One region of the Paenibacillus sp. CCS19 genome, then DNA from elsewhere that is predicted to be linked to it. Evidence: riboswitches for the same ligand, from Rfam matches in the RefSeq annotation. Region 1 holds a riboswitch; the other holds the start of a gene.

The links. A riboswitch is a leader RNA that binds a small molecule or an ion and turns the genes downstream of it on or off. The one in region 1 is predicted to bind ZMP and ZTP.
Region 2: linked by a shared signal. The riboswitch ahead of SBI19_RS12025 (phosphoribosylaminoimidazolecarboxamide formyltransferase) and the one ahead of SBI19_RS00615 (phosphoribosylaminoimidazolesuccinocarboxamide synthase) in region 1 are both predicted to bind ZMP and ZTP.

Annotation. Positions count from the first base shown of each region.
Region 1 covers NZ_BTCK01000001.1:110,385-114,599, forward strand. Annotated here, with positions in the region: gene SBI19_RS00595 (response regulator) at 1-458, shown strand, start outside; gene SBI19_RS00600 (SDR family NAD(P)-dependent oxidoreductase) at 571-1,239, opposite strand; gene SBI19_RS00605 (winged helix-turn-helix transcriptional regulator) at 1,306-1,644, shown strand; gene SBI19_RS00610 (hypothetical protein) at 1,938-2,204, shown strand; ZMP/ZTP riboswitch at 2,340-2,419, shown strand; gene SBI19_RS00615 (phosphoribosylaminoimidazolesuccinocarboxamide synthase) at 2,501-3,469, shown strand; gene SBI19_RS00620 (RNA ligase family protein) at 3,525-4,215, shown strand, end outside.
Region 2 covers NZ_BTCK01000014.1:47,268-51,482, reverse strand. Annotated here, with positions in the region: gene arfA (arabinosylfuranosidase ArfA) at 1-459, opposite strand, end outside; gene SBI19_RS12030 (ArsR/SmtB family transcription factor) at 608-1,510, shown strand; ZMP/ZTP riboswitch at 1,576-1,655, shown strand; gene SBI19_RS12025 (phosphoribosylaminoimidazolecarboxamide formyltransferase) at 1,708-2,874, shown strand; gene SBI19_RS12020 (ABC transporter permease) at 3,221-4,189, shown strand; gene SBI19_RS12015 (carbohydrate ABC transporter permease) at 4,201-4,215, shown strand, end outside.

The DNA of each region.
Region 1 (4,215 bases):
CGCGGAAGAAGCACGATGCCAAAGAAATCATGCGGATGATCTTATTGGACATGGGCATCATCGGAGAAAGCGGAGCACATGACATTATCGAGATGATGTCATGGCTGATTGGACGGCAACAGGACGGTGGCTTTCCATCACTTAAAGCGTTATACGAAATCGGAGCCCGGGCGAGCAAGCCGAAAGGCGGCGATATTGAGAAGGAAGGGAAGGCGCTCGAGCAGCGCGTTCGACGGACCGTCATCGCCGCTTTATCCAACTTGGCGAGCATCGGGCTCACGGATTACAGCCACCCGAAGTTCGAGCATTACGCGCCGCTCTATTTCGACTTCGAAGACGTGCGTCTCAAGATGCGAGAAATCGACGAGAAATGCCCGCAGGAAAAGCGCAAAGTCAATATCAAGAAATTTCTTCAAGTCCTATACCTGGAAACGCTGGATAAAATGAAAAATCAATAAAATGAAAGCCGCCGACTACTTGTACAACAGCTACACTTTATATAAATCGACAAAATGGCAGCCGGGAATTAATCATTCGGCTGCCGTTTGGCTTTAATACTGCTTCGTTCTGTCACGGACGTAATCCGCCAATAGTATAACCGCCATCTACGAGTATGCTCTGACCAGTAACAAAACGAGCGTCATCGGAGAGAAGCCAGACCACAGCATCGGCCACGTCTTCGGATTGGCCCACCCGCTGTAACGGCGTTTGCTTGACGAAGGGACGTGCCGTAGCCTCGTCGCTTAGAACCTCCTGCGACATCGGAGTTGCAATCATTCCAGGACTGACATTGTTAACTCGAATGCTGCTAGGACCAACCTCCAACGCAACAGTTCTCGTCATTGCATCGAGTGCTCCCTTGGAGGCGGCGTAGCCTGAAGTACTCGGCATTGCCCCATGCGCCGTCCACGAAGAAGTGTTAACGATCGAGCCCTGGATTCCAAGGTCGAGCATTGCTGCAATCTCGTACTTTAGACAGGCGAACACGCCACGCAGATTGATCGACATCAGAGTATCGAAATCTTCAAAGGATAGCTCGTGTACAGGTGAGAAAGCACCAAGAATACCCGCGTTGTTCCAAGCCATATTCAGACTTCCAAATGTATCCAAAGTCTTGTTTACAAGCGCTTCAACCTGCCGAGGATCGGCAACGTCAGTCTGAACAGCGAGGGCCTTGCCTCCCTTAGAGATAATTTCGTCATAAACTTCTTGAAGCTCTTTTTCATTCAGGTAAGTAATACACTTAAAGTACGCAAATTAATAATACTAAGTAATAAAAATGATACTATGTGGAGGGGTAACGGGATGGTAAATGCTTCTGAAAAAAAGTGTCCAGTCGAAACGACGTTTGACGTTATTGGTGGAAAGTGGAAGGGAGTGATTCTTTATCATTTAATGAGCGGAACGAAGCGGTTCGGCGAGCTTCGCAAAATTTACCCTCAGGTCACTCATCATATTCTTACCTTGCAACTGCGGGAACTCGAACGTGAAGGAATCATAGCCCGCAAAACGTACAATCAGGTACCACCAAAGGTAGAATACTCGCTTACCGAATTCGGAAAAACCTTGAACCCGATTATATTGTTGATGAAAGAATGGGGAGAGCTTTACAATGAACGAAGACCTCATTCCTCGGAAGTTTGACCTCGCATTCCCGCCAAAAGGGAACCCCCTCCCGCTTGACTATCAGCCAAAGGGACCGGGGCTACTGTCCCAATGCAGCCACAAACAGTTCTTTTCTCGTCAATAAAGAAGAGTTAGGTTATTGCGCTAAACGGATACTATAGCTCAATCCAGACATTACGGCAGCCTGTCAACGATCGGCTGCCGTTTTCTCAACTAACGGACAGATTGCGCTAATGAACTTACGATATTCAGAGAGCGAATAGAAGGTCGAATAAATACAGGAAAATCTATATTGAAATGAGTGATGGATTTTGAAGGAAAGCAAAACGAAAGCTTATTTAGCCCTTAATTATCAAGCATTTCTGGATATTAAAAATAGTGGTGAATTCAACATGTATAACTGCAATCGTGTATTTCGAATTGCTCATGCTTTTCACAATCTTGCGTTGTCAATGATGGAGGACTTTGTAGGGTTTAATGAAGAAAGCTTTTGGAGCAATATAAATGAACTCGAAAGAGACTTCGGATTAGTTCATTATCGAAAATTATTTGAAAAAACAGTTCAGGCGAAATCTTAAGCTAACTGTAAACGATAATTTAACGACAGAAGTAGCATATACGGGCGAGCCGCCTGGTAACATAAGCACGATGTTAAATATATACAAAAACTGTATTGGTTTTAATGGAATTGTCTGGTACTATGGATTTGTATTAAAAATATGTGTGACTGGCGTAACGTAGGGTAACTACGGGGGAGCACATATTTCATAAGCCGTACGCCTGGGCAAAGTATTTGATCTTAGATCAGATGCTTTTTTTATTTTAGTTATCGAAGCTCAAAGACTCAAATTCATTATTGATCAAGGAGGCTTCCATGATAACCAAAGAAACGATTCAAAAGAACCTTAAGAGCTGTCTCGAAGACACCTCATTTCTGAATGTACCCGGGTTCAGGAGAGATAAAGTTCGCGACACCTATGATCTAGGTGACTCTCTAATCCTTATCACCACAGACCGCCAAAGCGCATTTGACAGGATTCTTGCCAACATTCCGTTTAAAGGCCAAGTATTAAATAAGCTTAGCGCTTTTTGGTTTGAAAATACCTCCGATATAGTAAGTAACCACGTTATTAGTATCCCGGACCCGAATGTTACAATAGGAAAAAAATGCAAGGTGTTTCCGGTTGAATTTGTAGTGCGCGCCTATCTTACGGGTTCGACAGACACCTCGGCATGGGTCCAATACTCACAAGGTATCCGTGACATATGCGGCAATATTCTACCCGATGGAATGAAGAGAAATCAAAAGTTCGAAGAACCGATCCTGACGCCATCAAAGAAATCAGCAGCACATGACGAATCGGTTTCGGCTGCCCAAATCGTTGACGAAGGCTTAATCGACAAAGAGACCTTGGAGTATTTGCGGAAAATCGCATTCTCGCTTTTTGCCAGGGGCACAGAGATTGCAGCAAGGAACGGATTAATTCTGGTAGATACCAAATATGAATTCGGAATTGATGACAAAGGCGAAATTCTTCTCATCGACGAGATACATACACCCGATTCTTCCCGCTACTGGATCAAAGAGACCTATGAATCGAGGTTAGCCGAAGGCAAGGAACCGGAGAATATCGACAAAGAATTCCTGCGGCTTTGGTTCAGGGAGCATTGCGACCCTTATAAAGATGAGATCCTGCCTGCCGCACCGGATGACCTTATCATCGAACTGTCGCATCGCTATATCCGTCTCTTCGAAATGATCACCGGCAAGGAATTTTCGGTCGACGGTACGCATTCTATAAAAGATCGACTTATAAAGAATTTAGATGCTCATCTTAACTAAGAGGCTTTTATCAGACTAACGGAGAACGGTAGTTTAATGTAGAGGAGGATCAGGAATGGATCTTAAAAAAATCAACTCGATTACGAAGTATCCTAGTATTCTTACCTACCACAAGTTGGGTGAGCGAGGCAAACTAATCGAAGATGTAGTTGAGGAGAGAGGATTGTTAACTGACGCTGATACAATCTATATTTATGAGAAAGTGGATGGCGAGAATTCAAGGATGATCTTCTTTAGAAATGATCTTAATGAGATTGATTATTTGATTGGCTCCAGAGAAGAATTGCTCTATGCCAAGGGAGATCGTGTTGGTAATCCATATGGCAATATAGCAGAATTCCTTAAACCAATAGCAGACAAGTATGTTGAAGATCATTTCCCCCAGGGAGATTGGGCATTAACAGTCGTTTATCAAGAGTCTTATGGCGGTAAGACCAAATCTGCAAAGAATTACACGGATAGCAAAATTCAATCGTACAGGGTGTTTGACGTATTCTCTTTGACGGAGAATGAACTGGAAAAGCTTCTAGCTTTACCTGAAGAGAAGATCGCCTCTTGGCGCGAGCATGGCAATCAACCTTTTTACAACGAACATGAGAAAGCTAAATTTATTCAGGCAAACGATCTTCGATGCGCCCCGCTATTAGCAGAGATTGATGGAGCGAGTTTTCCAATGACTATTGAGGATACCTTTAAATACCTTAAAAACTTCGAACAGACAAAGGTTGGCATTGATACGAATGGTC
Region 2 (4,215 bases), on a different contig from region 1:
GTCGCTCCAATAGGAGCCGGATGGATGGTTGCAATATTCCACGAGATTGCGCGCTGCGTCGATGCCGCGCGTACCGAGGTTAACCGCCATCATGACTTCCGTGCCTGCAAGCTTCGCCCAATCGGCGAATTCGTTCGTACCTACTTCATTCGTCTCCGTCGTCCACCAAGCGAGCTCGAGCAGACGTTTACGCTCCGACTTCGGTCCAACGCCGTCTTCCCAGTTGTAGCCGGACACGAAGTTGCCGCCTGGATAGCGAATGATTGGCACATTGAGTGCGCGAATAGCTTCGAGGGCATCCTGACGGAAGCCGTTGGCGTCAGCCGTTGGATGGCCTGGATCGTAGATGCCGCCATATACAGCGCGTCCTAAGTGTTCGATGAACGAACCGTATACGCGTGGGTCGACAGCTGCGACCGTGAAATTCTTATCAATAAGCATAGTGGATCGAATCGCCATTGATGAAACCCCCTAATGTAGAATTAAGTAATTATCAAATCCAGTAAACGTTGTCATTCTACTATATTCGTATCATAATAGGGATATCGAATACAATCTTAATGTTTAGGATTCACATAATACGAAATTCTACACAGGTGGTGAGCAGATGCAGCTGACAACGAGTTCGGATTCACTGCGCGTCTATGAAGCGTTAGCGAGCGAAGTCCGATTGCTAATCATTGATAAATTGTTTGAACGGGAACGGCATGTGAAGGAGCTGGCTGCCGAGCTTTACTTGAGCAGCGCCGTCGTCAGCGGTCATATTCGCAAGCTGGAGGAAGCCGGCATCGTCGGGAGCAAAATGAAACGGATTGAGGGGGGAACGTACAAGTACTGCTACGTGAAGGCGGAGTTTATGCAGATCAAGCTGTCGCCGGATGCGCCAGCATCGTTAAGCGTTCGAGAGCTGTCGATTCCGATCGGTCATTACACCGATTATGAAGCTATACCGACATGCGGAATCGCGACGGCGAACGCGATGATCGGCGAATATGATCAGCCGGTCTGCTTCATGGATCCGGAGCGGGTGAACGCGGGCATTCTATGGATGGCGAAGGGCTGGGTCGAGTACAAAATCCCGAATTACTTGTATAAGGACCAGCGTCTGCATGAGATCGAAATCTCGCTTGAGATCGGATCGGAAGCGCCGCGCGTCAATGAGCATTGGCCATCCGACATCCGATTTTACTTCAATGGCAAGCCGCTCGGCGTATGGACGAGCCCGGGCGATTTCGGGAAGACGAGAGGCCGGTTAACCCCGGAATGGTGGCAGTCGGATGTAAATCAATATGGACTGCTGAAGGTGCTTCGCATTAAAGAGTCAGGCACGTATGTGGACGGACTGAAGGTGTCCGATGTGGGATTGTCCGACATTGAGACGAGCGCAATGAACTGGACGTTCCGAATCGCTGCGGAAGACACCGGCCGAGGACGAGGCGGACTTACATTGTATGGCCGAAGCTTCGGCAACTACAATCAAGATATGATCGTTCGCAGCTACTATACGTAAGTGTCATGTAGAGATAAATAATAGCTTGCATCCTAATGAATAATCGGACTACAATAAAGTAAATAAATGGGATGTGCGACTGGCGTAAACGTGGAAAACCACGAGGGAGCACATCGTTAGCAAGCCGTACGCCTGGGCAAAGTACTTGGACAATATGTCGGAGTGCTTTTTTTATTTGCTGAAAGGAGTATATAACAATGGAGCTTGATCTTCGATATGGAATGAACCCCCATCAAAAGAAGGCAAAGTTATACGCGAACCCAGGCAAATTGCCGATTAAGGTGTTGAATGGTGAAGCGAGTTATATTAACTTACTAGATGCATTAAACGCATTCCAACTTGTTTGCGAGCTTAGAAGAAGTATAGGCAAGCCCGCGGCAGCCTCGTTTAAACATGTCAGTCCGGCAGGCGCAGCGGTATATTCCCCGTTATGCGAATCGCTGGTCCAATCTTATTTTGTGGAAGGGCTGGAATTGTCTCCTCTAGCTGTTGCTTATGCAAGAGCCAGAGGCGCGGACCGTATGTCGTCTTTTGGAGATTGTGCGGCTTTCAGCGACCCGGTTGATGTGACGGTAGCGGAATTACTTAAGAAAGAGGTTTCGGATCTTATCGTTGCACCGGGTTATGACAAGGATGCGCTTGCGCTGCTGCGAAAGAAAAAGAATGGGAATTACCTTATCATTGAGATAGATCCAGACTATAGGCCAGAGCGGATTGAAAGAAGATCTGTGTTCGGGATAACGCTTGAACAAGAACGAAATGATGTAGCGATTTCGGATCAACACCTTAAGAACATTGTAACAACGGAACAATGGATTCCTGACCATGCTAAGAGAGATTTGCTTGTCGCACTAATAACGCTCAAATATTCACAGTCCAACTCCGTTTGTTTGGCGAAAGACGGCCAAACCATTGGAATTGGTACGGGACAGCAATCAAGAATCCATTGTACGAGACTCGCAGCTGAGAAAGCGGATAATTGGTGGCTAAGACAACATCCGATTATACATGAGATGAGATTTCGTGCAGGAATATCGCGTGCTGAAATCAATAATGCGATTGATGGTTGGACGAATGAACATGGTTCAAATGCAGAAGAGATACGATGGAGACAATATTACCAGACAGTGCCAGAACGATTGAGCCAATCTGCCAAGCAGCAATGGCTTGCAGGTCTTAAGGAGGTTTCGTACGCTTCCGATGCCTTGCTGCCCTTCCGAGATAATGTTGACCGCGCTGCCCGGAGCGGAGTCAGATACCTGGTGCAGACCGGTAGTTCAACAAGAGATGAACAAGTGGTTGAAGCGGCCAATGAATATGGAATGGTGATGGCTTATTCAGGTGTTCGGTTGTTCCATCACTAGAATGATTAGCGGAAGCTGAGGGCCTGCATTTTCGGTCCGAAGCTGCCGCTTGTTTCTTTTACAGCCGCTAATGAACCATTTTCAACCGATCAACCAGATTCCGATTTTGCCTCCAATCAGCGAGTTTCTGCCCCGCAGCAACTGCCCTCGCCGTGTATCGTAACCCCTCGTTCATGCTTGTCCCCGGTCATTACCCTCCCAGCCTCTCGATAGCTCAATCCCAGTCGTACCAAGGGTTTCGGAATTCGGATAGCGCCTCAGAAAAGAGTCTATTGTGCCGCCTGCCCCCCTCTGTCGTATAGTGTGGTTATTCGATCCGAGAACGCCACAGAGAGAAGGGATGCGCATGGAACAAAGCACTACGGCAACGAGTTCCAAGACAACCAGCACGAATACGCCTCAAGTCGTTAAACGCCGGCCGGCAACGGGAATATGGAAAGATCATCAATTATACTTTCTGCTCCTCCTGCCGATTGCCTACTTTATTTTATTCAAATATGTGCCGATGTACGGCGCAGCGATCGCCTTTCAGGATTACAGCATTTTCAAAGGCGTATCGGGCAGCGAGTGGATCGGGTTCGAGAACTTCCGCGAGTTGTTCGCGATGAGTCAGTTCTATGAGGTGGTGCGAAACACGCTGCTGCTGAACCTGCTTGATCTCGTCTTCTCCTTCCCGGCTCCGATTATACTCGCGCTGCTGCTGAATGAACTGCGAGTGATGTGGTTTAAGAAAACAGCGCAGACGCTGCTGTATTTGCCGCATTTTATATCGTGGATCATTATCGGCGGTCTCGTGTATCAGATGTTCTCGAACAGCGGCGGCCTGGTGAACAACATGATCACCTCGCTGGGCTTCGATTCCGTTCCGTTCTTAACCGAGAAGAACCACTGGCTGCTCGTCTACTTAGGGACAGGCATCTGGCAGAGCGCCGGCTGGGGAACGATCATCTATCTGGCTGCGCTGACGGGCATCAACAAAGAGTTGTACGAGGCGTCGGAGGTGGACGGCGCAGGCCGATTGAAGAAAATGTGGCATATTACGCTGCCGGGCATTCGCTCCACGATCGTCGTCATGCTCATCATGCAGCTGGGCCATATTATGACGATCGGATTTGAACGTCCGTTCGTCATGGGCAACGATCTCGTCAAAGATTATTCCGAGGTTATCAGTACGTTCGTCTACAAAGCAGGTCTGCAATCCGCGCAATTCTCGCTCGCAACAGCGATGGGCTTATTCCAGGCGCTAGTTGGCTTAGTGTTCGTCGTCGCGTCCAATGCGATTGCGAAGAAGTTCGGGGAACAAGGCATATGGTAGGGGGCAAGGGGATGACCAACAATAAG